Regions from separate parts of the Klebsiella oxytoca genome, predicted to be linked through region 3. Evidence: predicted binding sites of a transcription regulator. Region 3 holds the regulator's gene; each other region holds the start of a gene.
The links. The regulator LexA, encoded in region 3, represses DNA repair genes until DNA is damaged. The targets are predictions, from matches to a motif close to TNCTGTATGTACATACAGNA.
Positions count from the first base shown of each region.

Region 1: dinB (DNA polymerase IV) is a predicted target of LexA. The motif match lies at 6,827-6,846, and genes of this name have one in related genera.
Region 2: dinG (ATP-dependent DNA helicase DinG) is a predicted target of LexA. The motif match lies at 2,310-2,329, and genes of this name have one in related genera.

Region 1 is NZ_CP046115.1:1,097,241-1,107,080, forward strand. Features, by position in the region: gene dpaA (peptidoglycan meso-diaminopimelic acid protein amidase) at 1-247, opposite strand, end outside; gene GJ746_RS05125 (Na(+)-translocating NADH-quinone reductase subunit A) at 661-2,004, shown strand; gene GJ746_RS05130 (NADH:ubiquinone reductase (Na(+)-transporting) subunit B) at 2,008-3,246, shown strand; gene GJ746_RS05135 (Na(+)-translocating NADH-quinone reductase subunit C) at 3,239-4,033, shown strand; gene GJ746_RS05140 (NADH:ubiquinone reductase (Na(+)-transporting) subunit D) at 4,026-4,664, shown strand; gene nqrE (NADH:ubiquinone reductase (Na(+)-transporting) subunit E) at 4,671-5,267, shown strand; gene nqrF (NADH:ubiquinone reductase (Na(+)-transporting) subunit F) at 5,279-6,502, shown strand; gene nqrM ((Na+)-NQR maturation NqrM) at 6,505-6,720, shown strand; gene dinB (DNA polymerase IV) at 6,864-7,919, shown strand; gene GJ746_RS05165 (GNAT family N-acetyltransferase) at 7,922-8,362, shown strand; gene GJ746_RS05170 (RNA ligase RtcB family protein) at 8,554-9,693, shown strand; gene prfH (peptide chain release factor H) at 9,690-9,840, shown strand, end outside.
Region 2 is NZ_CP046115.1:1,828,236-1,838,075, reverse strand. Features, by position in the region: gene ybiB (DNA-binding protein YbiB) at 1-109, opposite strand, end outside; gene dinG (ATP-dependent DNA helicase DinG) at 152-2,296, opposite strand; gene rhlE (ATP-dependent RNA helicase RhlE) at 2,500-3,864, opposite strand; gene cecR (transcriptional regulator CecR) at 4,362-5,039, shown strand; gene hlyD (secretion protein HlyD) at 5,036-6,028, shown strand; gene GJ746_RS08515 (ATP-binding cassette domain-containing protein) at 6,025-7,764, shown strand; gene GJ746_RS08510 (ABC transporter permease) at 7,754-8,887, shown strand; gene GJ746_RS08505 (ABC transporter permease) at 8,967-9,840, shown strand, end outside.
Region 3 is NZ_CP046115.1:347,893-357,732, forward strand. Features, by position in the region: gene plsB (glycerol-3-phosphate 1-O-acyltransferase PlsB) at 1-1,826, opposite strand, end outside; gene GJ746_RS01630 (diacylglycerol kinase) at 1,956-2,324, shown strand; gene lexA (transcriptional repressor LexA) at 2,447-3,055, shown strand; gene dinF (MATE family efflux transporter DinF) at 3,128-4,444, shown strand; gene GJ746_RS01645 (CsbD family protein) at 4,570-4,779, shown strand; gene zur (zinc uptake transcriptional repressor Zur) at 4,993-5,508, opposite strand; gene GJ746_RS01655 (cupin domain-containing protein) at 5,684-6,172, shown strand; gene dusA (tRNA dihydrouridine(20/20a) synthase DusA) at 6,277-7,275, shown strand; gene pspG (envelope stress response protein PspG) at 7,414-7,656, shown strand; gene GJ746_RS01670 (quinone oxidoreductase) at 7,826-8,809, opposite strand; gene dnaB (replicative DNA helicase) at 8,871-9,840, shown strand, end outside.

The sequences.
Region 1 (9,840 bases), 750 kb from region 3:
TGGGACCGAGCCCGCCGGAGTAGTTACAGATCCGGTAGCTGTCGAGAAGCTGGTAGGTTTCGCCCATCTTGACGTAAAGATCGAGCATGCGCTCTTCTTTAAAGATCTCAATGTAGACCGGTGAGCCCATTAACTGCTGCTTAAACTCTTTGCTCATCGGCGTTGTCGAGCTATTACTGCTAAGTAGCCCTGCGAATGAAACGCACGGCAACAGAAGCATCGCAATAAATAATGCGATTTTGCGCATACTACTTGTTCCTTGATAAAACAAATAACCACATTGCCAGGACGGCAAGAGAGACCCAAAATCAGAGTTTTCTGGATTTAGAGCGCTCACATTAGCATCACGGCAGTTTTTCGCAAGCACGACGTGCCACGTTTTAGTCTTAGTTTTCCGTTATAGCGAACCTTTCAGCAAAATACAGTCAGAACTTTGCGTAATAGCTCGCATTTTAGAACGACTTAATGGCAGTTTGTCTACAGGCGTAGCTCACGAAATGTTACACTTGGTCTGCTTAATGATCAGGGTAAGAAAGGATGCTTCTCTCCCGTCTTGCGAACCATCAGGGCTATGATGTTCCTTTCTTCTTCTTATTTTCCATCAATTATGCTGGCCTCGGCCTGATACCGGGGTTTAAGTAACGGATACCTGCTAACGATATGATTAAAATCACGAAAGGGCTGAATTTGCCCATAGCTGGCATGCCATCACAGCAGATTTTTTCGAAGACTGCGGTCAAGCGCGTTGCGCTGTTGGGTGAAGAGTATATTGGTATGCGCCCTTCGATGGCGGTACGTGAAGGTGACCGGGTGCAAAAAGGTCAACTTCTGTTTGAAGATAAAAAAAATCCAGGCGTGCGTTTTACTGCCTCTGCGAGTGGAACCATCAGCGCCATTCATCGCGGTGAGCGTCGTGTTCTGCAATCGGTGGTGATTGATGTGGATGGCGAAGATGCCGTTCATTTTTCCCGCTATGAATTAGCCGATCTTGCCGGGTTGCCGCGTGAGGCTGTGCAGCAACAGCTGCTGGAGTCTGGGATGTGGACGGCCTTTCGCACCCGCCCTTTCAGCAAAATACCTGCGCCGGGCAGCGTTCCTGCGGCCATTTTCGTGACCGCGATAGATACTAATCCGCTGGCGGCCGATCCGCAGCCACTCATACTGGCACAGCGCGATGCCTTTGACGCCGGTTTGACGCTGCTGACGCGCTTAACCGACGGTAAAGTCCACGTTTGCCAGGCCAGCGGCGGTAAGCTTGGCGGGCATCCCATTGGACAGGTTACTTTCAATCAGTTTACCGGGCCGCATCCGGCCGGGCTGCCAGGGACCCATATCCATTTTCTTGAGCCGGTTAGTCTGAAAAAGCAGGTCTGGCATCTTAACTATCAGGATGTTATTGCCGTTGGCAAATTATTCCTTGAAGGAGAATTGTATAGCGAACGCATCATTGCTCTTGGCGGTCCGCAGGTGAAAGAGCCGCGTCTGCTAAAGACTTGCCTGGGCGCCAGTCTTGATGAACTACTGATAGATGAACTGCTTGATGGTGAAAATCGTATTATTTCCGGTTCGGTCCTCAGCGGGACGCGCGCCAGTGGCCCTCATGCATTCCTTGGACGCTTTCATTTACAGGTAAGCGTCGTGAAAGAGGGGCGTGAAAAAGAGCTGTTCGGCTGGGTCATGCCGGGGAAAGATAAATACTCTATTACCCGTACCACGCTCGGTCACTTTATGAAGCGTAAGCTTTTCAATTTCTCGACGGATACCAATGGCGGCGAGCGGGCTATGGTGCCAATTGGCAACTATGAGCGAGTCATGCCGCTGGATATTTTGCCCACGATGCTGCTGCGGGATTTACTGGCGGGCGATACCGACAGCGCGCAGGCGCTGGGCTGTCTGGAACTGGATGAAGAAGACCTGGCGCTTTGCACCTACGTATGTCCCGGCAAGTATGAATACGGCCCGGCACTGCGCAGCGTGTTAACCCAGATAGAGCAGGAAGGATAAGTGATGGGCTTAAAGCAACTGTTTGAAAAACTTGAGCCGCACTTTACGCACGGCGGCAAGCTGGAAAAATACTACCCGTTGTTCGAGGCGACGGCGACGCTGTTCTATACTCCCGGCCAGGTGACGCGCGGGGCGGCGCATGTCAGAGATGCTATCGACCTTAAGCGAATGATGATTCTGGTGTGGTTCGCGGTTTTTCCGGCGATGTTCTGGGGAATGTATAACGTCGGCCTGCAGACTATTCCGGCACTGCATAAATTATACGCTGCTGAACAGCTGCAGCAGGTTATTGCCGGAAACTGGCACTACAGTATCGCACAGTGGCTTGGGGTGAACTTCAGCGCTGATGCCGGCTGGCTAAGCATGATGACGCTGGGGGCGGTATTTTTCCTGCCTATCTACATCACCGTATTTCTGGTCGGTGGGTTCTGGGAAGTACTATTTTCTATCGTTCGTAAGCATGAAGTTAACGAAGGGTTCTTCGTTACTTCGATTCTGTTTGCGCTGATAGTGCCGCCCACTCTGCCGCTGTGGCAGGCCGCTCTCGGGATCACTTTTGGCGTAGTCATTGCTAAAGAGATTTTTGGCGGTACCGGGCGTAACTTTCTCAACCCGGCGCTGGCAGGACGTGCGTTTTTATTCTTTGCCTATCCGGCACAAATTTCCGGCGACCTGGTATGGACCGCGGCGGACGGCTTCTCCGGCGCGACCCCGTTATCCCAGTGGGCAAGCGGCGGCGGTGAATCGCTGGTTAACGTCACTACCGGCCTGCCGGTAAGCTGGATGGATGCCTTTCTCGGTAATATTCCAGGCTCGATTGGTGAAGTCTCGACGTTGATGATTCTGATCGGCGGTGCAATCATTATCTTTGGTCGAGTCGCCTCGTGGCGCATTGTCGCCGGGGTTTTTATCGGTATGGTTGCTACCGCAATGCTGTTTAATCTCATTGGTTCTGATACCAACCCGATGTTTGCCATGCCGTGGTACTGGCATCTGGTTCTCGGCGGTTTTGCCTTCGGCATGATGTTTATGGCGACGGACCCGGTGTCCGCGTCGTTTACGGATAAAGGTAAATGGAGCTATGGCCTGCTGATCGGCGTGATGTGCGTACTGATTCGCGTGGTTAACCCGGCCTATCCGGAAGGGATGATGCTGGCGATCCTCTTCGCCAACCTCTTCGCGCCGCTGTTCGATTACCTGGTGGTGCGGGCCAATATTAAGCGGAGGAAGTCGCGTGGCTGAGAATAAAAGTAACGATAGCATCGGCAAAACGCTGCTGGTGGTGCTGGTGCTTTGCCTGGTCTGCTCAATTGTAGTCGCCGGTTCTGCCGTGGGGCTAAAATCGCGCCAGCAGGAGCAGCGCGCTCTGGATAAACAGCGCAATATCCTGGCGGTTGCCGGTTTGATGAAGCAGGGGATGAGTGCTGATGAAGTGGCTGATACCTTCAAGGCCCGTATCTCTCCTCGATTGGTCGATTTAGCCAGCGGTGAGCTGCTGGATAAAGACCCGGGCAAGTTTAATCAGGCCCAGGCTCTGAAAGATCCCCAGCAGAGCATACCGCTGGAAGTCAGTCAGGACCCGGCTGGCATCAAACGCCGCAGCAATATTGCCGAAATTTATCTGGTGCGTGATGAAAAGCAGCAGATTCAGGAAGTTGTGCTGCCAATTTACGGCAACGGCCTGTGGTCAGTAATGTACGCTTTTGTTGCCCTGGAAACCGATGGCCGCACGGTCAAAGGGATTACGTATTACGATCATGGCGAAACGCCGGGGCTGGGTGGCGAAATCGAAAACCCTAACTGGCGTCAGCAGTTTGTCGGTAAACAGGTGTTCGACGATAAAGGTATGCCAGCGCTGAGAATCGTTAAAGGCGGGGCGCGTCCAGGCGATCTCCATGCCGTTGATGGGCTATCTGGCGCAACGCTGACGTCAAACGGCGTACAGCATAGCTTTGATTTCTGGATGGGCGAACTGGGTTTTGGTCCATTCCTGCATAAGGTGCGTGAAGGGGAGCTGAATAATGGCTGATTTGGGCGACATGAAAGAAATGAAGCGTGTGCTGGTGGGGCCGCTTATCGCTAATAACCCTATCACTCTGCAGGTTCTGGGCGTTTGTTCCGCGCTGGCGGTGACGACCAAGCTGGAGACCGCTTTCGTAATGACCGTCGCGGTAACACTGGTGACGGCCTTCTCCAGCATGTTTATCTCCATGATTCGCCATCATATTCCTAATAGCGTGCGTATCATCGTACAGATGGCGATTATCGCTTCGCTGGTTATCGTGGTTGACCAGCTGCTGCGCGCTTTTGCATATGAAACCTCCAAACAGCTATCGGTGTTTGTCGGGCTGATCATCACTAACTGTATCGTGATGGGGAGGGCGGAAGCCTATGCCATGAAGTCCCCGCCGCTGGCGAGCTTTATGGACGGTATCGGCAACGGTCTGGGATATGGCGCGATTCTGTTGATTGTTGGTTTCCTGCGAGAGCTTATTGGCAGCGGCAAACTGTTTGGTATCACGGTAATGGAAACAGTACAGAACGGCGGCTGGTATCAACCAAATGGCCTGTTTCTCCTCGCGCCAAGTGCGTTCTTCATTATCGGTTTGTTGATTTGGGCCGTACGCAGCTGGAAGCCTGAACAGCAGGAAAAGGAGTAACCGATTATGGCTCATTACATTAGCCTGTTTGTCCGTGCCGTGTTTGTTGAAAACATGGCGCTGGCCTTCTTCCTTGGGATGTGTACCTTCCTGGCGGTATCGAAAAAGGTTTCGACCGCTTTTGGGCTCGGCGTTGCGGTAACCGTCGTGCTTGGGCTGGCAGTACCTATCAATAATCTGGTGTATAACCTGGTGCTACGCGATAGCGCGCTGGTAGAGGGCGTTGACTTAAGCTTTCTGAACTTTATCACCTTCATTGGCGTTATTGCCGCGCTGGTACAAATCCTTGAGATGATCCTCGATAAGTATTTCCCAACGCTCTATAACGCGCTGGGGATCTTCTTGCCGCTGATTGCCGTTAACTGTGCGATTTTTGGCGGGGTCTCCTTCATGGTGCAGCGTGACTATAACTTCACTGAATCCATCGTTTACGGTTTCGGCTCCGGCATTGGCTGGCTGCTGGCGATTGTGGCGCTGGCAGGCATCCGTGAAAAAATGAAATATGCAAACGTGCCTGTAGGTTTGCGCGGGCTAGGGATCACCTTTATTACCACGGGGCTGATGGCGCTGGGCTTTATGTCATTCTCCGGTGTGCAGCTATAAGGGCGGAAAGTATGGAAATTATTCTTGGCGTAGTGATGTTCACGCTGATCGTCCTGGTGCTATCGGGGCTGATACTGGCCGCGCGTTCGAAACTAGTGAATGCGGGCGACGTGGTCATTGAAATTAATAATGAAGCGGATAAACAGATTCGTACTCCGGCGGGCGATAAGCTGCTGAATACGCTCTCGAGCAACGGTATTTTCGTCTCGTCCGCCTGCGGCGGAGGCGGCTCCTGTGGTCAATGCCGGGTAACGGTGAAAGAGGGCGGCGGTGATATCCTGCCTACCGAACTTTCTCATATTACCAAGCGTGAGGCGAGAGAGGGCTGCCGTCTGGCCTGCCAGGTTGCGGTGAAGCAGAACATGAAAATTGAGCTGCCGGAGGAGATTTTTGGCGTCAAGAAGTGGGAGTGTGAGGTTATCTCCAACGATAACAAAGCCACTTTCATCAAGGAGCTGAAGCTGCGCGTGCCGGATGGCGACGTGGTTCCGTTCCGCGCCGGTGGGTATATTCAGATCGAATGTCCATCACACAAGGTGGCTTATGCCGACTTTGACATCCCGGATGAGTATCGCGGCGACTGGGACAAGTTTAATCTTTTCCGCTATGTCTCTGACGTGAAGGAGCCGACTTTACGCGCCTACTCTATGGCTAACTATCCGGAAGAGAAGGGCATCATCATGCTCAACGTGCGTATAGCAACGCCGCCACCGCAGGTGCCTGATGCGCCTCCGGGGATCATGTCCTCGTATATCTGGTCGCTGAAGCCGGGCGATAAAGTAACGATTTCCGGTCCTTTTGGGGAGTTCTTCGCTAAAGAAACGGAAGCTGAAATGGTATTTATCGGCGGCGGAGCGGGAATGGCGCCGATGCGTTCGCATATTTTCGACCAGCTCAAGCGGCTACACAGTAAACGTAAAATCAGTTTCTGGTACGGTGCGCGTTCTTTGCGAGAAATGTTCTATGATGACGAATTCGAGCAGCTGGCCCGTGAGAACCCTAACTTCACTTTCCACGTGGCGCTCTCCGATCCGCAGCCGGAAGACAACTGGACAGGGCATACTGGCTTTATTCACAACGTGCTGTATGAAAACTATCTACGCGATCACCCGGCGCCGGAGGACTGCGAGTTTTACATGTGCGGGCCGCCGGTAATGAACGCCGCGGTTATTAAAATGCTCAAAGATCTTGGCGTGGAAGATGAAAACATCATGCTGGACGATTTTGGAGGCTGATGATGCTGACGGTATTTGTGGCGACCTTTGTTATTTTCGCGCTGGTGATTTTAGGGATGTCGCTGGGGTACCTGATCAAGCGTAAAAGTCTCCAGGGAAGCTGCGGCGGGATCTCCTCGCTGGGGATGGAAAAGGTGTGCGACTGTCCTGAGCCCTGCGATGCGCGTAAAAAGCGTATGGCCAGAGAGGCCCAGCGCCAGCAAAATCGTATCCTCTAGTTTTCTCCTGTCCACCTGACCCGGCCGAGCACAGCAACGCCGGGTTATTCTTTATCACAATATTCATCGTCTCTTACAGCGTTTCTCTTCTCAATAACCTGACTTATACTGTATACTTGTCCAGTTGTAAGTGAGGGCTAACGATGCGCAAAATCATCCATGTTGATATGGACTGCTTCTTCGCGGCGGTTGAAATGCGTGACAACCCGGCGCTACGAGATATCCCTATTGCGATTGGCGGCAGCAGGGTAGAGCGCGGTGTCATCAGTACGGCCAACTATCCGGCACGTAAGTTTGGCGTGCGCAGCGCTATGCCTACCGCCACGGCCCTCAAACTTTGCCCCCATTTAACCCTGCTTCCCGGCCGTTTTGATGCTTACAAAGAGGCGTCAAACCATATCCGGGAGATTTTTTCCCGCTATACCTCTTTAATTGAACCATTATCACTGGATGAAGCCTATCTTGACGTTAGCGACAGCGTTCACTGCCAGGGGTCGGCAACGCTGATGGCGCAGGAAATTCGCGAAACCATCCATCGCGAGCTAAACCTGACAGCCTCCGCAGGAATTGCCCCGGTAAAATTTCTTGCCAAGATCGCCTCGGATCTTAATAAACCCAACGGCCAGTTTGTCATTGCGCCGCATCAGGTTGCTGAGTTTGTCAAAACGTTGCCGTTATCAAAAATCCCGGGCGTCGGAAAAGTTTCTGCCGCGAAGCTGGAAAGCATGGGGTTGAGAACCTGTGAAGATGTGCAAAACAGCGATCTGGCGCTATTGCTCAAGCGATTTGGTAAATTCGGCAGAATACTCTGGGAGCGCAGCCAGGGGATTGATGAACGCGAGATCAGCAGTGAGCGCCTGCGCAAATCGGTTGGCGTTGAGCGCACCCTGATAGAAGATATCCATGAATGGGCCGAATGTGAGTCAATTATAGAGAATCTCTATCCGGAACTGGAGCGACGCCTGGCGAAGGTAAAACCAGATTTGCTGATTGCCCGTCAGGGGATCAAGCTGAAGTTTAATGATTTTCAACTTACTACCCAGGAGCATGTCTGGCCCCGTTTAAATAAAGATGATTTAATCACCACGGCGCATAAAGCCTGGCATGAACGGCGTGGAGGCCGGGGGGTAAGGCTTGTTGGCCTACACGTGACGCTACTCGACCCACAGCTGGAAAGACAATTAGTTCTGGGATTATAACAATGCTAAAAATAAGAGCGTATGAACAGCATGATTTTCCCACGCTTTGCACTATATTTTTACGGGCTATTAAAGAGACGGCAAGCGCCGATTATTCTGCCCGCCAAATTGCCGCCTGGGCTCAGGTTGATGAGGAGCGCTGGCGACAAAAAATAGCGGCTTCACGGGTAATAGTTGCGGAAAAAGATACAGTCCTCGTCGGGTTTATTACCGCCGTGGATGACTATATCGACTTATTGTTTGTTTCTCCCGACCATAGCCGTCAGGGAGTAGCCAGCGCCTTACTCAAGGCGCTGCTCCTTCAGCATCCTGAACGCGTTTTTACGGTAGAAGCCAGTATTACGGCAAAGCCTTTTTTTCAACGTCATGGCTTCCATGTTATTGAACAACAGCAAGTAGAAGCGCGCGGTGAGCGATTTCTTAATTATCGGATGCGGCGATGAATCGGCTTGCAATAAAGATTTTGCCTGATTATTATACGCCCGATTTCAGCAAATAAATTAACTGCAAAGGAGGTTCATCATGAAAATAGATTCTCAGAACGCACTTTGCAGGCCTTCCCAGGAATAACACTCTTTTTTTGCCCTGGTAACGTCTGCCATATCCTTGATTTATTTTTTATATGGATTGGTATATGGGCAATAATGTTCATTATACGTCTGACGCTATTTCTTATATTACGTCAGACGATCTGTGGATCGAAGGTTTAGCGATCCAACAATTACACACAACGGCAAATTTACCCCACATGCATCGTGTAGTGGGAATGCCAGATTTGCATCCCGGGCGCGGCTACCCGATCGGCGCGGCTTTCTTTTCTATTGGTCATCTCTATCCGGCTCTGGTTGGCAACGATATCGGCTGCGGCATGGTGCTGTGGCAAACGGATATCCACGGGCGAAAATACAATGCCGACAAGTATGAGAAGAAATTGTCCGCTATGGATGATGCTGCGCAAGAAGGTTGGCTGGATGACTACCTGCCGGAAGCGCTGTTAGCCCATTCCTGGCGTAGCGCTCTGGGTTCAATTGGCGGCGGCAACCACTTCGCTGAACTGCAGCAGGTGGATCGGATTGTTGATAACAGGCGTTTCCAGCAGGCTGGTCTTGATTCTCAGCATCTGCTTCTTTTGGCACACAGCGGTTCGCGTGGCCTGGGGCAATCTATTCTGCAACGCCATATTACGGCTTTTTCACACCATGGTCTGGCTGAAGGTAGCGCCGCAGCTGCGGACTATCTGGCAGCGCATAACGATGCGCTGGCTTTTGCCCGCGTAAACCGGCAGCTGATAGCCACCCGAATCCTGCAACAGGTACGGGCCGATGGACATAGCGTGCTGGATATTGCGCATAATTTTGTTGAACCCTGCTCTGTCAACGGACGTATGGGCTGGCTGCATCGCAAAGGGGCGACACCGGACAACCGTGGTCCGGTGATTATCCCTGGATCTCGCGGCGATTATAGCTGGCTGGTTCAGCCCGTGGTCAATGAGGAAGCACTACATTCTCTGGCTCACGGAGCCGGGCGTAAGTGGATGCGTACTGAGTGCAAAGGAAGATTGTCAGGCAAGTACACTCCTGCGCAGCTGTCCCGCACTGAACTGGGAAGCAGGGTGATCTGCCGGGATCGCCAGCTGATCTATGAAGAAGCGCCGCAGGCGTATAAATCGGTCGAGAGCGTAGTGGACTGCCTGGTGCAGGCCGGGTTGGTTGAACCGATCGCCCGCCTGCGTCCGCTGCTGACGCTGAAAACCAGCGGAGGGAAAGGCGCATGATTTTACTGCAACTCTCTTCCGCACAGGGGCCAGATGAATGCTGTCTGGCGGTGAAACTTTCATTGGATTGCTTAATACAAGAAGCCGCAGAGCAGAGGGTGGCTGTTACGCTGTTGGAAAGCGAACCGGGCTGGCGTTCCGGCACGC
Region 2 (9,840 bases), 1.5 Mb from region 3:
CCTCGCCGTTAAGCATCCGCGAGTACAGCGCGCGGGCCGTCTCCACATCAAGGTCGCGGGCGTGATTTTTTCCGCGCCCGACTTCTTTAATTATCTTGCTGTAGTCCATTGCTGGCTCCTCTGAGCTTCTCATATCATCGGCACGGCAGCGTTAACGCCGTTTGCGACGCGTCTGTTTTGCTTTAGTTTTTACTATAACCTCAGGGACAGCTGGCTGCTCTATCGGAAATATGGGTAACGCATTCAATAAACGCTTACCGTAGTTTTTGGTCAGCAGGCGTTTGTCATAAATCACCACTTCTCCCCAGCAGCTATGGCTACGGATCAGACGACCAACCTGCTGAATCAGGTTAAATGAAGCGCTGGGCAGGCTCTGGACTTCGAACGGGTAGCGGTTGAGGCTTTTGAGCCATTCACCTTCGGTTATCACCACCGGGCTGTCTATCGGCGGAAACGCTATTTTATGGATATGCACCTGACTTAACAGGTCGCCTTTTAAATCCAGCCCTTCCGCAAAGGATTGCAGCCCGACCAGGACGCTGCGTTCGCCGGCTTCAACGCGTTTGCGATGCAGCTCCACCAGTCGGTAGCGAGGTTTATCGCCCTGAACCAATAGCAGCAGGCGCAGATCGGTAACGTGTTCGAGAAAACGCTGCATCGCTCTACCGCTGGCGAACAGCACCAGCATACCGAGATGCTTTTTGCTCTCGACCTGCTCACGGAAATAGGCGGCCATCTCGGCAATATGCTGCTCTTCGTTATCAATAAGCGGTTCGTAATGCATCTGCGGAATGACGATTTTGCCCTGTTCGACGTGGTTAAAGGGCGAGTCCAGCGCGACAAAGCGATCGCCGGCTTTCTCTTTCAGCCCGCTCATCTCCTGCAGACGCGAAAAGCTATTTAGCGAACGCAGCGTCGCGGAAGTGACAACGATATGCGGAACGCTACGCCAGAGCAGCCTTTCCAGCTGATCGCTGACGCGGATCCCTACGCAGTGGAACCAGATATGCATCTGGCCATCCCGCAGGTCGCGCGTGGCCCATTTGGTTACCGGCGCGCCCGAGGATTGCGCCAGCGATGCCAGTCGCCAAAGTTTACTTTGGCTTTCAAACATTCCCAGCGCGCGGTTCATCTGTAGCAGTACCCGGTGCAGCCTCACCACATCGTGACTGCCGGTTTTCTCACTGAGATCGTTCAGAAACAGCTCCGCCAGGCCGCGCAAAGTCTCAGTAAGCTTCGCCAGCCGCTGGCAAATCTCCATCACTTCCTGCGGCAGTTCTCCCATCGGGAAGCGATGCTCAGCCTCCTGCCCAGCCGGCATGTACAGATTGAGGATATTATTCAGAGAGGAGATCAGCTCATACAGCTCTTCGCAATGTCCGTTCAGACGATCGGGGTTCGCCAGCGGAGGCGTGGTTTTAGGACGAAACTGTTCCATGCAGGTGGCGACCAGCTTAGTGAACAGATCCAGCTGCAGGCGATACCACGGCGCGGTGATTTCAGCGCTCATTTCCAGCGCATCGCGGGCGACATCCGGCAGGTGATGGCCTTCATCAAGCACCAGCAGCAAATGCTTCGGCTCCGGCAGCACCGCCTCGCTCTCCATAGCCGCCATCACCAGCGCATGGTTCGCCACCACCACTTCCGCTTCCTGAATTTCCCGTCGGGCGACAAAGAACGGGCATTCGCGATAATAGTGGCAGTTGCGGTTCAGGCAGCTGGCTTTATCGGTGCTCAGGCGGCTCCACAAGGAATCATCCACGTTTTTATCGGTATGATCGCGCAGGCCGTCCCACTTATAGCTATCAAGATCCGCCTTCAGGGTCGCGCACAGCTTCTGTTCCGCCTGATTATTCGGCGTGAGTTCGTTATCAAGAAAAGCCAGCAAATCCTGCTGCGTTGGTTCGCTGCTGGCAAGCGCGGCCAGGTTACGCGGGCAGACGTAGCGCCCGCGGCCAAAGGCGGCGGTAAAACGAAGGTCGGGGATGATTTTACGCAGCAGCGGCAGGTCTTTACTGTAGATTTGGTCCTGCAGCGCAACGTTGGCGGTGCTGACCACCAGCGTTTTTTGCTCTTCACGGGCAATGGCAATACCGGGAATCAGGTATGACAAGGTTTTACCGACGCCGGTCGGCGCTTCAATCGCCAGGTGCCGCCCCTCTTCCCCGGCGAGCGTCTTCGCCACATCGGCAATCATCTGCCGCTGCGGAGGACGGGGAATAAAGTCAGGAATTTGTTCCTGAAGCGCCTTATACCAGGCGGCGATTTGCGCTTTCAGCGCTGCGGTCAAAGCCATGAGAAAACCTGAATACTGTATAAACAGCCACTATTGTGCCATTTTTTCACTGTCGGGAGGAATGTCTTTCTGAGCAAACTGGAATCACGCTCGAGGTTCAAGATGAGCGGCAAGAGTTCCGGGCAAGGAATCCCGCCCGGATAAGTCAATCTGTGGCGTAGCCGTGCGATAACGGCAATAGCTACAGCAATAACGAAATAGTGTTACTCAGCAGCGGCTGGTTTACGCGGGCGACGACGGCGAGGCGGTTTCCCGTCCTGAGTACGCGCTTTTGGCGCTTCGCCATCGGTACGACGCGGAGCGGACTGCTGACCACGACCTTGCCCCTGGGCGCTACGCCCCTGACCGCCGCGGCTCTGGCTTTGCCCGCCCCGGCCGCCGCCGCGCTGCTGCTGACGACCGTTTTGAATCGGCTCGGCTTTAATCGAGGGATCCGGCTCGTACCCTGCCAGGGCAATGCGCGGGATCTCTTTTTTCAGCAGGCGTTCGATATCATGCAGCAGTTTATGCTCATCGACACAGACCAGCGACAGCGCTTCGCCCGTTGCCGCGGCGCGCCCGGTACGACCGATCCGATGGACGTAGTCTTCCGGTACGTTTGGCAGTTCATAGTTCACTACGTGCGGCAGCTCTTCGATATCCAGACCGCGCGCGGCGATATCGGTCGCTACCAGCACGCGAATAGCGCCGGATTTAAAGTCAGCCAGCGCGCGGGTACGTGCGCCCTGGCTCTTATTACCGTGAATTGCGGCGCTGCGGATACCGTCTTTATTAAGCTGCTCCGCCAGATGGTTGGCACCATGCTTGGTACGGGTAAAAACCAGCACCTGCTGCCAGTTGCCTTCGCCAATCATCTGCGACAGCAGCTCGCGCTTGCGCTTTTTGTCAACAAAATGCACCAGCTGACTCACCTGATCGGAAGCGGTGTTACGGCGCGCCACTTCGATTTCCAGCGGATTACGCAGCAGCTTTTCCGCCAGCGCTTTGATGTCGTCGGAAAATGTTGCGGAGAACAGCAGGTTCTGACGTTTCGGCGGCAGCTTCGCCAGCACGCGGCGGATATCGTGAATAAAGCCCATATCCAGCATACGGTCGGCTTCATCCAGCACCAGCACTTCAACTTTGTCGAGGCTAACGGCGTTCTGATGCTCAAGATCCAGTAGACGGCCAGGCGTGGCCACCAGAATATCGACGCCGCTGCGCAGCTTCATCATCTGCGGGTTAATGCTTACACCGCCAAACACCACCAGCGAACGAATGTTGAGATACTTACTGTAATCCCGGACGTTCTCGCCAATCTGCGCTGCCAGTTCGCGCGTCGGGGTCAGGATCAGGGCCCGTACCGGACGACGGCCTTTCGCGTGGGGTTCTTTTTGGATCAGGTGCTGAAGCAGCGGCAACGTAAAACCTGCCGTTTTGCCGGTACCCGTCTGGGCGCTGGCCATCAAATCGCGGCCCTGTAACACTGCCGGGATAGCCTGCTGCTGAATAGGGGTTGGCTCAACGTAGCCCTGCTCAGCAATTGCGCGCAGGATTTCAGGATTCAGGCCAAGGGAATCAAAAGACATAACAACTCCGAACCGCCCCGGCCCGTCACAGGCGTAGTTTTCAGGGAGATTATTGCGAAAGAGATGGCAAAAACCACAATGCCATGAAGTTGCGCATTCTAGCAGATTTTGTGACGAACCGCATAAAATCTCCTGTAAAGGGAAAAGAATACGCGAGGTATCGTCTGAATAATTCAGCCGCTGATGAGGGGCGCCATAGCCGCACCTTGGTCAACGCATACGCGGGGGCGGAAACAATTAACGCTGGCGATGCTTAATTTTATCTACCATCAATGCATTAGCACTTCCGTAGCGGTCAAACAGGGCTGGCTACGCGGCAACCGCCTCCCCTAACTCATTAACCCAATGAACAAAAAGAAAAAGTGAAGATTTTCTTTCATTCATTGGATTTCCGAAGGGCTAAATCAGGAAGGATTTCATATTTAACCGCAAACGCTGGACAAACCGGAAACCCACGCCTAGAGTTAATCAATCGATTGATTAATTTTTTGAGTGCCATGACGACAACGCCAATGACCAGCAAAGGCGAGCAGGCAAAAAGCCAGCTTATCGCCGCCGCTATCGCCCAGTTCGGCGAATATGGCCTGCACGCCACGACCCGCGATATCGCTGCCCAGGCCGGGCAAAATATTGCCGCTATCACTTACTATTTTGGTTCCAAAGACGACCTCTACCTTGCCTGCGCCCGGTGGATTGCCGATTTCATCGCGCAAAATTTTCACCCCCACGCGCAGGCGGCAGAGGATCTGCTGGCTCAGCCCGCAGCGGATAAAGCCGCCATCCGCACCCTGATCTTGCGCGCCTGTCAGAATATGATTTTACTTCTGACCCAGAATGATACGGTCAATTTGAGCAAATTCATCTCCCGCGAGCAGCTGTCACCGACCCCGGCTTACCAGCTAATCCACGATCGGGTCATTGCTCCGCTACACTGCTACCTGACCCGTTTAATTTCCGTCTATACCGGCCTTAACGCCGACAGCACGCAAATGGTCCTCCACACTCACGCACTGCTGGGCGAAGTACTCGCTTTTCGTCTTGGTCGGGAAACGATACTGCGCCGTGCGGGTTGGACTGAGTTCGATCGGGATAAAACCGAGCAAATTATCGAGGTCATCACCTGCCATATCGATTTCGTTCTACAAGGATTATCGCAAAGGGGTCTGGAGTCATGAAAAAACCGCTCATCGTCGTTCTGTTGCTTCTCCTGCTGGCCGCTGTCATTGGCGGAGGCTGGTGGTGGTACCAGAGCAGCCAGCCGAAAGAACTCACGCTATATGGCAATGTGGATATTCGTACCGTTAACCTGAGCTTCCGCGTAGGCGGGCGACTGGCGTCGCTCAGCGTCGACGAGGGTGATGCGATTAAAGCCGGGCAGACGCTGGGCGAACTGGATCGCGCGCCCTATGAGAACGCCCTGCAGCAGGCTCAGGCCAACGTATCTACTGCCCAGGCGCAGTACGACCTGATGATGGCGGGCTATCGCTCGGAAGAGATTGCCCAGGCCGCCGCCGCGGTTAACCAGGCGCAGGCGGCTTACGACTATGCGCAGAACTTTTACCAGCGTCAGCTGGGGCTGCGCAAAAGCAGCGCTATTTCCGCCAACGACCTGGAAAACGCCCGCTCCTCACGCGATCAGGCCCAGGCTACGCTGAAGTCCGCCCAGGATAAGCTACGCCAGTACCGCGCCGGTAATCGTCCGCAGGAAATCGCCCAGGCCAAAGCCAGCCTGGAGCAGGCCCAGGCCGCGCTGGCGCAGGCGAAACTCGATCTGCACGATACAACCTTAACTTCGCCGTCCGACGGGACGCTGATGACCCGCGCCGTCGAACCAGGCAGCATGCTCAGCGCTGGCGGCACGGTGATGACGCTGTCGTTAACCCATCCGGTATGGGTCCGCGCCTACATTGATGAAAAAAACCTCGGTCAGGCCCAGCCGGGGCGCGAAGTGCAGCTTTATACCGATGGTCGGCCGGATAAACCCTACCGCGGCAAAATTGGTTTCGTTTCCCCTGGGGCTGAATTTACGCCGAAAACCGTCGAAACCCCGGACCTGCGCACCGATCTGGTTTATCGCCTGCGAATCGTGGTGACCGATGCCGACGACGCGCTGCGTCAGGGAATGCCGGTCACCGTCACCTTCAGTAACGGAAATGGCCAATGAGCGAAGACGTTATTTCGCTGAACGGACTGACCAGACGCTTTGCCGGAATGGACCGCCCGGCCGTCGCGCCGCTGGACTGTACTATTCGCTCCGGCTACGTTACCGGACTGGTGGGCCCGGATGGCGCAGGAAAAACCACCCTGATGCGCATGCTCGCCGGACTGCTGAAGCCCGACGCAGGCAGCGCAAGGGTAATCGGCTTCGACCCGATTGCCGACGATAGCGCCCTGCACGCGGTACTCGGTTATATGCCGCAGAAATTCGGCCTGTATGAAGATTTGACGGTGATGGAAAACCTGACGCTCTACGCCGACCTGCGCAGCGTTACCGGCGAAGCGCGGGAGAAAACGTTTGCCCGGCTGCTGGAATTTACCTCCCTCGGCCCCTTTACCGGCCGGCTGGCGGGCAAGCTTTCCGGCGGTATGAAGCAGAAACTTGGCCTGGCCTGTACCCTCGTCGGCGAACCGAAAGTACTGCTGCTGGACGAACCCGGCGTCGGCGTCGATCCCATCTCGCGTCGGGAACTCTGGCAGATGGTGCACGAACTGGCCGGTGACGGCATGCTGATCCTCTGGAGCACCTCGTATCTCGACGAGGCCGAACAGTGCCGCGACGTCCTATTGATGAACGAGGGACAACTGCTCTATCAGGGCGCGCCAAAAGAGCTGACGCAAACCATGGCCGGTCGCAGCTTTTTGCTATCCAGCAGCGAGGAAAATAACCGCCGCTTACTCCAGCGTACCTTAAAACTGCCGCAGGTGAGCGATGGTGTGATTCAGGGCAAATCGGTACGCCTGATCCTCAAGAAAGAGGCCAGCATCAGCGAAGTACAAGAAGCTGCCGATATGCCGTCGCTGGAGATCGCCGAAACCGCGCCGCGCTTTGAGGACGCCTTTATCGATCTGCTGGGCGGCGCCGGTACCGCCGAATCGCCGCTGGGAAAAATTATCCACACCGTAGAGGGTTCACATGACGACACGGTGATTGAAGCGCAGACTCTGACCAAGAAATTCGGCGATTTTGCCGCCACTGACCACGTCGATTTCCAGGTTAAGCGCGGCGAGATCTTCGGCCTTCTCGGGCCTAACGGCGCCGGCAAGTCCACCACTTTTAAGATGATGTGCGGTCTGCTGGTTCCTACCTCCGGTAAAGCGCTGGTGCTGGGTATGGACCTGAAAGTCAGCTCCGGCAAAGCGCGTCAGCATCTGGGCTATATGGCGCAGAAGTTCTCGCTCTACGGCAACCTTACCGTTGAGCAAAACCTGCGTTTTTTCTCCGGAGTGTACGGACTGCGCGGTCGGGCGCAGAACGCTAAAATCGCCAGCATGAGCGAGGCGTTCGGCCTGAAAAGCATCGCCCGCCAGGCCGCCGACGACCTGCCGCTCGGCTATAAGCAGCGCCTGGCGCTGGCCTGCTCGCTGATGCACGAGCCGGATATCCTGTTCCTTGATGAACCGACCTCCGGCGTCGATCCCCTTACCCGCCGTGAATTCTGGCTGCATATCAACAGCATGGTGGATAAGGGCGTTACGGTGATGGTCACCACCCACTTTATGGATGAAGCGGAGTATTGCGATCGTATCGGCCTGGTCTATCACGGTAAGCTGATCGCCAGCGGCACGCCGGACGATCTGAAGGCGCTGGCGGCGGACGATGAACAGCCTGACCCGACGATGGAGCAGGCATTTATTACCCTCATCCACGACTGGGATAAGGAGAACGCCGGTGAGCGCTAAACTGCTATCGTGGCGGCGCGTGCGCGCCCTGTGCGTGAAAGAGACGCGACAAATCGTCCGCGACCCCAGCAGCTGGCTGATTGCGGTCGTGATCCCCCTGCTGCTGCTGTTTATCTTTGGCTATGGAATTAACCTCGACTCCAGCAAGCTGCGGGTGGGCGTGCTGCTGGAGCAGCAAAGCGAAGAGGCGCTGGACTTCGTCCATACCATGACCGGTTCCCCGTACATTGACGCCACCATCAGCGACAACCGCCAGCAGCTGATTCAAATGATGCAGGCCGGGCGGATCCGCGCGCTGGTGGTAGTACCGGTAGACTTCGACCAGAAGATGGCTCGCCCCGGCGACGATGCACCGATCCAGCTCATCACCGACGGCAGCGAACCGAATACCGCTAACTTCGCCCAGGGCTACGTCGAAGGCATCTGGCAAATCTGGCAGCAGCAGCGGGCGGAAGATCGCGGTGAAACCTTTAAACCGCTAATTGATGTGCAGACGCGATACTGGTTTAACCCGGCGGCCATCAGCCAGCATTTTATTATCCCCGGCGCGATTACCATCATTATGACGGTAGTTGGCGCGATCCTGACCTCGCTGGTAGTGGCTCGTGAGTGGGAGCGCGGCACCATGGAAGCGCTGCTGTCGACCGAGATTACCCGCGCCGAGCTGCTGCTGTGCAAACTCATCCCCTATTATTTCCTCGGCATGCTGGCGATGCTGCTGTGTATGCTGGTGGCGGTGTTTATTCTCGGCGTGCCGTTTCGCGGTTCGCTGGTGATTCTGTTTTTTATCACCAGCCTGTTTTTGCTGAGCACGTTGGGCATGGGGCTGCTGATCTCCACCATCACCCGCAACCAGTTTAACGCCGCGCAGGTGGCGCTGAATGCCGCGTTTTTACCATCAATTATGCTGTCCGGGTTTATTTTTCAGATAGACAGCATGCCGGCGATAATCCGCGCGGTGACCTACGTGATCCCGGCGCGCTATTTTGTCAGCACCCTACAAAGCCTGTTTCTGGCGGGCAATATCCCGGTAGTGCTGCTGGTGAACGTCATGTTCCTGATAGCCTCGGCGGTGATGTTTATTGGCCTGACGTGGCTGAAAACCAAACGGCGTCTGGATTAAAGTTCCGCCTGGTTCGCAGGTCTTGTAGCCCGGACAGGTGCGCCAGCACCGCCTCCGGGGATCATAAAGAGAGAATAGAATGTTTCATCGCTTATGGACGTTAATCCGCAAAGAGCTGCAGTCGTTGTTGCGCGAGCCGCAGACGCGGGCGATTTTGATCATGCCGGTGCTGATTCAGGTACTGCTGTTCCCTTTTGCCGCCACGCTGGAAGTGACGAACGCGACTATCGCTATCTATAACGAAGATAACGGCAAGCACGCCGTGGAGCTGACCCAGCGCTTCGCGCGCGCTAAAGCCTTTACCCACGTTCTGCTGCTCAAAAGCCCGCAGGAAATACGGCCAACCATCGATGAACAAAAAGCGCTGCTGGTCGTGCGTTTTCCGGCGGATTTCTCACGCAACCTCGATACCTGGCAGACCGCCCCGCTTCAGCTCCTGCTCGACGGCCGCAACTCCAACAGCGCGCAGATCGCCGCGAACTATCTCCAGCAGATCGTCAAAAGCTATCAGCAGGACCTGCTGGAAGGCAGATCTAAACCGAACAACAGCGAACTGGTGGTGCGTAACTGGTATAACCCGAACCTTGATTACAAATGGTTCGTGGTGCCGTCGCTGATCGCCATGATCACCACCATCGGCGTAATGATCGTTACGTCGCTCTCCGTTGCCCGCGAGCGCGAACAGGGAACCCTCGATCAGCTGCTGGTCTCGCCGCTGGCAACCTGGCAAATCTTTATCGGCAAAGCGGTACCGGCGCTGATTGTCGCGACCCTGCAGGCAACCATCGTGCTGGGGATTGGCATCTGGGCCTATCAAATCCCGTTCGCCGGCTCGCTGCTGCTGTTTTACTTTACGATGATTGTTTACGGCCTGTCGCTGGTGGGATTTGGCCTGTTAATTTCGTCGCTGTGCTCGACGCAGCAGCAGGCGTTTATCGGCGTGTTTGTCTTTA
Region 3 (9,840 bases):
TAGTAGGTCATCAGGACGGCCTGCTCGCGCGGCAGAATGATGATATCGCCGATAGTGTCTTTCTCGACTTCGAATTTGTTCATCTGCAGCGCGTGGTCGATAAGTTCGCTGGCAGAAGCCGCTGGGGTGGTCGCATCCGCCGAATATGGCACGTTGCGCAGCAGGGCGAGGTAGCACTCTAGCTGTTCGGTAAGCTGCTCGCGAGTCAGCGAGCGCTGACGCGATGCCAGCAGCGCCGTACAGCACAGGTTCATGGCGTTTGCCGCCCCGGCATTGTTGATGCGCACCATCAGGTCTGAGGCGATGTTATTCACCGTCGGCGTCAGCCAGGAAGGACGGACTGCTTCGATGGGGTCAATAGACTCACGCCAGTCCGGCACGTGCTGGTTGAGATAGGTCATCAGCGGCAGCGGTTCACCGAAGTTAACATAGCCCTGACCGAGATTGCGCAGCTTGCTGAGACCTTTCAACATCTGCGGCAGGTTCTCTTTCTCTTTCGTTGCGCCGCGCAGCTCTTTAGCGTAGGTACCGACCTCCATCACGTGCTCGTAGCCGATATAAATCGGTACCAGAGTGATCGGACGATTGCCGCCGCGCAGCATCGCCTGGATGGTCATCGACAGGGTGCCGGTTTTTGGATCCAGCAGACGCCCGGTACGGGAACGACCGCCCTCGACAAAGTACTCAACGGAGTAGCCGCGGCTGAACAGTTCGCCAAGATATTCGCGGAATACCGTTGAATAGAGCTTATTGCCTTTAAACGTACGGCGAATAAAGAATGCGCCACCGCGGCGGAAAATCGGCCCGGCTGGCCAGAAGTTCAGGTTGATGCCGGCAGCGATGTGCGGCGGAACCAGCCCCTGATGATAAATGACGTAAGAGAGCAGCAGATAGTCCATATGGCTGCGATGGCATGGAACATAAACTATCTCGTGGCCTTCGTGTGCCAGCTGGCGCACGCGCTCAGCGTTATGGACGTTAATTCCCTGATACAGGCGGTTCCAGGTAAAGCCTAGCACGCGGTCGGTCAGACGAATCATCTCGTAGGAGAAGTTCGCTGCGATCTCTTCCATCAGGGCGATAGCGTTTTGCTGCGCCTTTTCATGGGAGATTTTCTTGCTGCGCGCTTCGTCTTCTACGGCGCGAGCAATGGCTTTCGATGCCAGTAGTTTATTAAACAGATCCTGACGCGCAGGCAGACGTGGACCGACGGCCGCCAGACGTTGCCGGGCGAAATGCATACGCGCCACGCGGGCCAGCTTCTGAGCGATAATTTTATCGGTGCCGTGCTCGTCCGCCATCTTCCGCAAAGAGACCGAAGGTGAGAAACGCACAAAACTGTCGCGGCCCAGCCACAGAACGGCGAAGAATTTTTGTATCCCGTTGAGCATGCGCAGAGGAGGGTTAACCTCGCCTTTTTCACGTCCCGGTGCGCGGCCAAACATGACCGAGACCGGCACCATTTGCACGTCAAGGTCAGGATGGTTGCGGTGCAAATCGAGATAGTCGTGGAATAGCTTAATAGACTCTTCTTTCGGCGTGTAATAGGTGAACACGCGTGGTCCGCCGTGGATGAATACGTAGCGCGGTAGCAGGGCGCCATCGATCTCAAGCGGCTCTAGTGGGTCCGGTAACTCATGTTCCAGACATTGCGCGCGCAGCGTCAGCAGGTCCGCCTTCGAATTGTAGGGCAGGACGTACATAATCGGCCGCGAGGTATCCAGGCCTAATTCCTGAGCAGGTTGTGCCGGAATCGACTTGCTCTTTACCAGCGCCCTTAATGGTAAATTCAGTAATTTATAGTAAATTCGTTGCCAGCCAGACATAGACGATGTGAAGCCTCTGGTTAATCATGCAAATGCGCCGCAAGAATAACAGAAAGTGCGCAAAATTTCCGTTGTAACGCAGTAAACGCGTACACTCATTGATGTCATTTACATAAAAAGGTTCGTTTGATGGCCAATAATACCACTGGGTTAACCCGAATTATTAAAGCTGCAGGGTATTCCTGGAAAGGATTTCGCGCGGCATGGGTCAATGAGGCCGCATTTCGTCAGGAAGGCGTCGCGGCCATTATTGCCGTGGCGATAGCCTGCTGGTTAGACGTTGATGCCATTACGCGAGTGCTGTTAATTGGCTCAGTCCTGTTAGTGATGATAGTTGAAATTATCAACAGCGCGATTGAAGCGGTCGTGGACCGTATCGGCCCTGAACGCCATGAGCTCTCGGGGCGAGCAAAAGACATGGGCTCTGCGGCGGTGTTGTTGGCGATTATCATCGCGCTGATCACATGGGCAGTGCTTTTATGGGCAAACTATCGCTAAGTCCTTTCGTATCTGCTCGCAAAACGGAAAGAAACTCCTGATTTTTGTGTGAAATGTGGTTCCAAAATCACCGTTAGCTGTATATACTCACAGCATAACTGTATATACACCCAGGGGGCGGAATGAAAGCGTTAACGACCAGGCAGCAAGAGGTGTTTGATCTCATTCGGGATCATATCAGCCAGACGGGCATGCCGCCGACGCGTGCGGAGATTGCTCAGCGCTTGGGGTTTCGTTCCCCAAACGCGGCGGAAGAACACCTGAAAGCGCTGGCGCGTAAAGGCGCAATTGAGATCGTTTCCGGTGCCTCCCGCGGTATTCGTCTACTGACGGAAGAAGAAACGGGTCTGCCGCTTATCGGTCGCGTCGCGGCAGGCGAGCCTCTGCTGGCGCAACAGCATATTGAAGGTCACTATCAGGTCGATCCGGCCATGTTTAAACCGAATGCCGATTTTCTGCTGCGCGTCAGCGGGATGTCGATGAAAGACATCGGTATTCTCGACGGTGACCTGCTGGCGGTACATAAAACGCAGGATGTGCGTAACGGCCAGGTGGTTGTGGCGCGCATTGACGAAGAAGTTACCGTGAAGCGTCTGAAAAAGCAGGGTAACGTCGTTGAACTGCTGCCAGAAAATAGCGAATTTTCACCGATTGTGGTGGATCTCCGCGAGCAGAGTTTTACTATTGAAGGCCTGGCCGTCGGCGTTATCCGTAACGGCAACTGGCAGTAATTTCTTCATCCCGCGGCATCATCAGTAATTGTATGATGCCGCGTCGTTTTTCCTCATTTTGGCTCTTTCCCCATGCTTTTTAACGCCGCCGACAAAGCCCTTTGGCGCTTAGCGCTGCCCATGATCTTTTCCAATATCACCGTTCCTCTGCTGGGACTGGTGGATACTGCCGTTATTGGTCACCTCGACAGCCCGGTTTATCTGGGCGGCGTGGCCGTCGGTGCGACGGCGACCAGTTTCCTCTTTATGCTGCTTTTGTTCCTGCGAATGAGCACGACCGGACTAACGGCACAGGCGTTTGGCGCAAAAGATCCGCAGCGGCTGGCGCGTGCGCTGGTGCAACCGCTAGGCCTGGCGCTGGCCGCCGGGCTGGCGATTGTTCTCTTCAGGATCCCGTTAATAAATCTGGCGCTGCATATCGTTGGCGGTAGCGAAGCGGTACTTGAGCAGGCCCGGCGCTTCCTTGAGATCCGCTGGCTGAGCGCTCCGGCTTCGCTGGCAAATCTGGTTCTGCTGGGCTGGCTGCTTGGGGTACAGTACGCCAGAGCGCCGGTGATCCTGCTGGTGGTCGGTAACGTGCTCAATATTGTGCTCGATTTATGGCTGGTGATGGGCCTGCACATGAATGTGCAGGGGGCGGCACTGGCGACGGTTACGGCAGAATATGCCACTTTCGTCATTGGCCTGCTAATGGCGAAACGGGTGCTGGCGCTACGCGGCGTTTCCCTGTTGATGCTGAAAAATGCCTGGCGCGGAGATATACGACGTCTGCTGGCGCTGAATCGCGACATCATGCTGCGATCGCTGCTGCTACAGCTTTGTTTTGGGGCGGTAACGGTATATGGCGCCCGTCTCGGCGCTGATGTTGTCGCGGTCAATGCCGTACTCATGACGATGTTGACCTTTACCGCCTATGCGCTGGACGGTTTTGCCTACGCCGTAGAGGCTCACTCGGGGCAGGCTTACGGCGCCCGCGACGATAGCCAACTGCTTGCCGTATGGCATGCGGCCTGCCGCCAGTCAGGGATGGTGGCTCTGGCGTTCGCGCTCATCTACTGCCTCGCCGGCGAACGCATTATTGCTTTGTTAACCTCGCTGTCATCGCTACAGCAGCTGGCCGACCGCTATCTGGTGTGGCAGATGATACTGCCGCTCGTTGGCGTCTGGTGCTACCTGCTCGACGGTATGTTTATCGGCGCGACGCGCGGTGCGGAGATGCGTAACAGCATGGCGGTGGCGGCGGCAGGGTTTGCTCTGACGCTGCTGACGGTACCGCTGCTCGGTAATCATGGACTGTGGCTGGCGCTGGCCGTATTTCTCGCTCTACGCGGCGTTTCTTTGGCTGTCATCTGGCGGCGGCACTGGCGGCGCGGTACCTGGTTTTCATAGTGTATTTTATTGTTCTGGTGGTTAAAGATTCCGAATAATAAATCTTACCCAGAATACTCATCTATAGTTAAGTCATGTCCGAGACACAGCGGGCTGTTCATTCACCGAACGATGAGGATTGCATGATGAATAAAGACGAAATCGGCGGTAACTGGAAACAGTTTAAAGGTAAAGCGAAAGAGAAATGGGGCAAGCTGACCGATGATGACATGACCGTCATCGAAGGTAAGCGCGATCAGCTGGTCGGCAGAATTCAGGAACGTTATGGATACGCTAAAGATCAGGCTGAGAAAGAAGTGACTGATTGGGAAACTAAAAACGACTATCGCTGGTAGCGAAAGCGTCGTGTATTAACCCACTGTTATTGCCTGTCCTACGATTAATACCCTAAATAATTCGAGTTGCAGGTTGCAGGACAAAACGGTTAACCGTTTTGAACGGCGCCCGTCAGGGTGAGGCCCAGGGAGGGGCCGAGTTATCGCCAACGCACATGCAGCTTCTTGAAGTATGACGGGTATATTCCCTTGAATCCCGCTGTGGCTTACGCCTTAGCGGGCTTTCTTTTTTATCTGAATGGTATGATCGTGATGGCAGTGCCCAGGCGTGCTGCAGGCTTCCACTTCGACACAGGCAGCGCACAGGCCGTGAGCTTCAATAACGTTATGGCGTAAAGCAAACCCCATTTTTGCTGCCAGGGTATGCATAATATCTTCTACGCCTTCCGCGCCCTCTTCTTTAACGCTGCCGCAGCGGTCGCAGATAAACATCGCCGAGCTGTGGGTAGGCTGATCGAACAGGTGACACAGTACATAGCTGTTAGTGGATTCCACCTTATGCACGAACCCCTGCTCCAGTAAAAACTCCAGCGCCCTATAGACGGTCGGCGGTTTAGCCTGGGGCTCTTTTTCACGAAGGAGATCGAGCAGGTCGTAGGCGCTGATAGCCCCTTGCTGCAGGCTCATCAAACGCAATACTTCAAGGCGCTGCGGGGTCAGGCGCACGCCACGCTGCGCGCAGAGCTTTTCAGCATGCGCTAACATTTGTTGCGAAGTGGTCTTATCCATGAGCGTCCTCTGGTTGCGTGAATATGAAACTGTTACTTTATCACGATACAAATAAAACGCCGAGACCCAGCGGGCTATACCCGTCATACTTCAAGTCACATGTACGCTTCTGGGGGCTCTACCTTGCCGCCTGCCTTATGCTATACCTGATGCATCTCATTTTCGGGAGAAAACGATGAAACGACCTGATTGCATTCGACACTGGCGTGAACTGGAAGGTGCGGATGATTCCACCTATCCCGACAGCGCTGAGCTTTTCTCCATCGGCGCGCCGCTGGCGCGCGGTCTGCGGTTGAATCGCCTGGGGATCCATCACGAGCGTCTACCGCCCGGACGTCGAACCTCTTACCCGCACGCGGAAAGCGACGAAGAAGAGTTTATCTACGTGCTGGACGGCTATCCGGAAGTGTGGATTAACGGCTACCTGTGGAAGCTGGAGCCGGGGGACAGCGTCGGTTTTCCTGCCGGAACCGGTATTTGCCACACCTTTCTCAATAACACCGAGCAGGAGGTTCGCCTGTTAGTCGTTGGCGAGGCAAACAAGAAATTTAATCGCATTTACTATCCGCTTAACCCCGGCTATGCCGCTACGCGACAGGATCGATGGGTCGACCATCCGCCGCAGTTTTTTGGCCCGCACGACGGAAAGCCGCGGAAAAAATAGCGTTTGTTGTGGGCCAGGAAAGGTGAGCGCTGACGCGATGCGCCAGTGGTTTATGTTTATGCTATAGTAGCGCCCCTTTTTACCAGGATGCTTATTTATTCGCCATGATGTCTGAATCAACGTCTACTGCTTTTGCCGCTCACCGTTTTTCCATCGCGCCGATGCTCGACTGGACCGACAGACACTGCCGTTATTTTCTGCGTCAACTGTCGCAGCGCACGCTGTTGTACACCGAAATGGTGACCACCGGTGCGATTATTCACGGCAAGGGCGACTATCTGGCCTATAGCGAAGAAGAGCATCCTGTTGCCTTACAGCTGGGGGGGAGCGACCCGACTGCGCTGGCCCACAGCGCGAAGCTGGCGCAGGCGCGCGGCTATGATGAAATTAACCTTAACGTTGGTTGCCCGTCCGACCGAGTGCAGAACGGCATGTTTGGCGCCTGCCTGATGGGCAATGCTCAACTGGTTGCCGACTGTATTAAAGCGATGCGCGATGTGGTGTCTATTCCGGTAACGGTAAAAACTCGTATCGGCATTGACGACCAGGACAGCTATGAATTTCTATGCGATTTTATCGACACGGTCTCCGGTAAAGGCGAATGCGAGATGTTTATCATCCACGCGCGTAAAGCCTGGCTTTCAGGGCTGAGCCCCAAAGAGAACCGCGAGATCCCGCCGCTGGACTATCCGCGCGTTTACCAGCTTAAGCGTGATTTCCCGCATCTGACCATGGCGATTAACGGCGGGATTAAGTCTCTGGCAGAGGCGAAACAGCACCTTGAACATATGGATGGGGTGATGGTGGGGCGCGAGGCGTATCAGAATCCGGGTATTCTTGCCTCGGTGGACCGGGAGATTTTCGGCGTTGAAGGCGTTGATGTTGACCCGGTCTCCGTAGTCCGGGCGATGTATCCCTATATTGAACGTGAACTCAGTAACGGCACCTACCTGGGACACGTGACGCGTCATATGCTGGGGTTGTTTCAGGGCATCCCTGGCGCGCGCCAGTGGCGTCGCTATCTGAGTGAAAATGCGCACAAAGCCGGGGCGGATATCAACGTGCTGGAGCAGGCGCTAAAACTGGTTGCCGATAAGCGGTAGTTTTCGCTAAAACCTGGTCAATTTCACCACGCCCGGCACTAACCCTGTCGGGCGTTTTGTTTTTATTCAATAAGTTATGTTTGGCACGATTTTTGTAATAGCCGGCAAGGTAGATAAAATTTCTTTAGGGGAAAGACGATGCTGGAACTGTTATTTGTGATTGGCTTTTTTGTCGTGCTGTTGGTCACCGGCGTTTCATTGCTGGGAATTATTGCCGCGATTGTGGTCGCGACCGCGCTAATGTTTGTCGGCGGTCTGTTTGCGTTAATGATTAAACTGCTGCCGTGGCTGCTGCTGGCCGTAGTCGTGGTATGGGTGATACGGGCGATAAAATCGCCAACCGAGAATCGTTATCGCGGTAATAACCGCTGGCGTTACTAAGGTATTGAGCGGTATGTCACAACCTGAAGATTTTTGCATAAAACAGCGTAGGCTTTGCTTATCAAATCTGTCACTATTAGCGCGTTAACGAATTCATCGAGCTGTACCCTACATACAGCCGAACAAAAAAAGTAAGGGCTTCCCATGTGGAAGCCCTAAACTTTTGTCATCACGGTAACAATAAACTCGAACCCTGCGTCGCCCGGCTTTCCAGCACTTCATGCGCGCGCCGGGCATCGGTTAATGCATATTTTTGACTCTCCGCGACATCCACTTTTATTACGCCGCTGGCGATTAGCGAGAACAGCTCGTTGCTGGCTTCCGTCAGCTCTTCGCGCGTGGTGATATAGCCATGCAGCGAAGGGCGTGTCACGTACAGTGAACCTTTCTGATTGAGGATCCCAAGATTCACTCCGGTCACCGGGCCAGAAGAGTTGCCGAAGCTGACCATCAGCCCCCGACGCTGCAGGCAATCAAGCGAGGATTCCCAGGTATCTTTACCAACAGAGTCATAAACTACGTGGACTTTCTTACCGTCGGTGATCTCTTTCAGGCGTTCGACGATGTTTTCTTCGCGATAGTTAATGATTTGCCAGGCGCCGGCCTGTTTAGCGCGTCCGGCTTTCTGCGCGCTGCCGACGGTACCGATTAGTTTTGCCCCCAGCGCTTTTGCCCACTGGCAGGCAATCAGCCCGACGCCGCCAGCTGCGGCGTGAAACAGGAACGGCTCACCCGCTTTGATCTCGTAGGTTTTACGCAACAGGTAATAGACCGTGAGCCCTTTGAGAAATGAGGCCGCCGCCTGCTCGAAAGAGATAGCGTCAGGTAAAATGGCGGCCTTATCGGCGGGCACGTTGTGCACGGAGCTATAAGCGCCCAGCGCTGATTGGGCATAGACCACCCGATCGCCGGCTTTAATATGATTCACGCCGCTGCCGACTTTGCTCACTATGCCCGCAGCTTCGGTGCCCAGACCGCTCGGCAAAGTCGGCGGCGGGTAGAGGCCGCTGCGGATATAAGTATCGATGTAGTTGATGCCGATGGCCTTATTCTCTACCTGAATTTCGTGCTCCGCGGGATCTTTCGGCGTGAACTCCACCGCTTGCAGAACTTCAGGCCCTCCGTGCTTGTGAAATTCAATTCGTGTTGCCATGCTTCCCCCATAAATGTGGTAATCTTTCGACCCATTCACTATCTCGGTAACTCCATTCACTATGGCAGGAAATAAACCCTTCAACAAACCACAGACTGAACCCCGCGAGCGAGACTATCAGGTCGACGGGTTGAAAGTCCCACCGCACTCGATTGAAGCGGAACAGTCGGTGTTGGGCGGTTTAATGCTGGATAACGAACGCTGGGACGACGTTGCCGAACGCGTTGTTTCGGAAGATTTTTATACCCGTCCGCATCGCCATATTTTTACCGAAATGGCGCGTCTGCAGGAGTCCGGCAGCCCAATTGACCTGATAACGCTTGCAGAATCGCTTGAGCGTCAGGGGCAGTTGGACAGCGTTGGCGGATTCGCCTATCTGGCTGAATTATCGAAAAACACGCCAAGCGCGGCGAACATCAGCGCTTATGCCGATATCGTGCGCGAACGCGCCGTTGTGCGTGAGATGATTTCGGTAGCGAATGAAATCGCCGAGGCCGGTTTCGACCCCCAGGGCCGCACCAGCGAAGACCTGCTCGACCTGGCGGAATCCAGGGTCTTTAAAATTGCTGAAAGCCGCGCTAATAAAGACGAAGGGCCGAAAAATATCGCTGACGTGCTGGATGCTACCGTGGCGCGTATTGAGCAGCTATTCCAGCAGCCGCATGACGGCGTCACCGGGGTGAATACCGGTTATGACGATCTCAATAAAAAGACTGCCGGTCTTCAGCCATCCGACCTGATTATCGTCGCCGCGCGTCCGTCGATGGGTAAAACGACCTTTGCGATGAACCTCGTCGAAAACGCAGCGATGTTGCAGGATAAACCGGTATTAATCTTCAGTCTTGAGATGCCCTCCGAACAGATTATGATGCGTTCTCTGGCCTCGCTGTCGCGCGTTGACCAGACCCGTATTCGTACCGGCCAGCTGGATGATGAAGACTGGGCGCGTATTTCCGGCACCATGGGGATCCTGCTGGAAAAACGTAATATCTATATCGATGACTCCTCCGGCCTGACGCCGACGGAAGTGC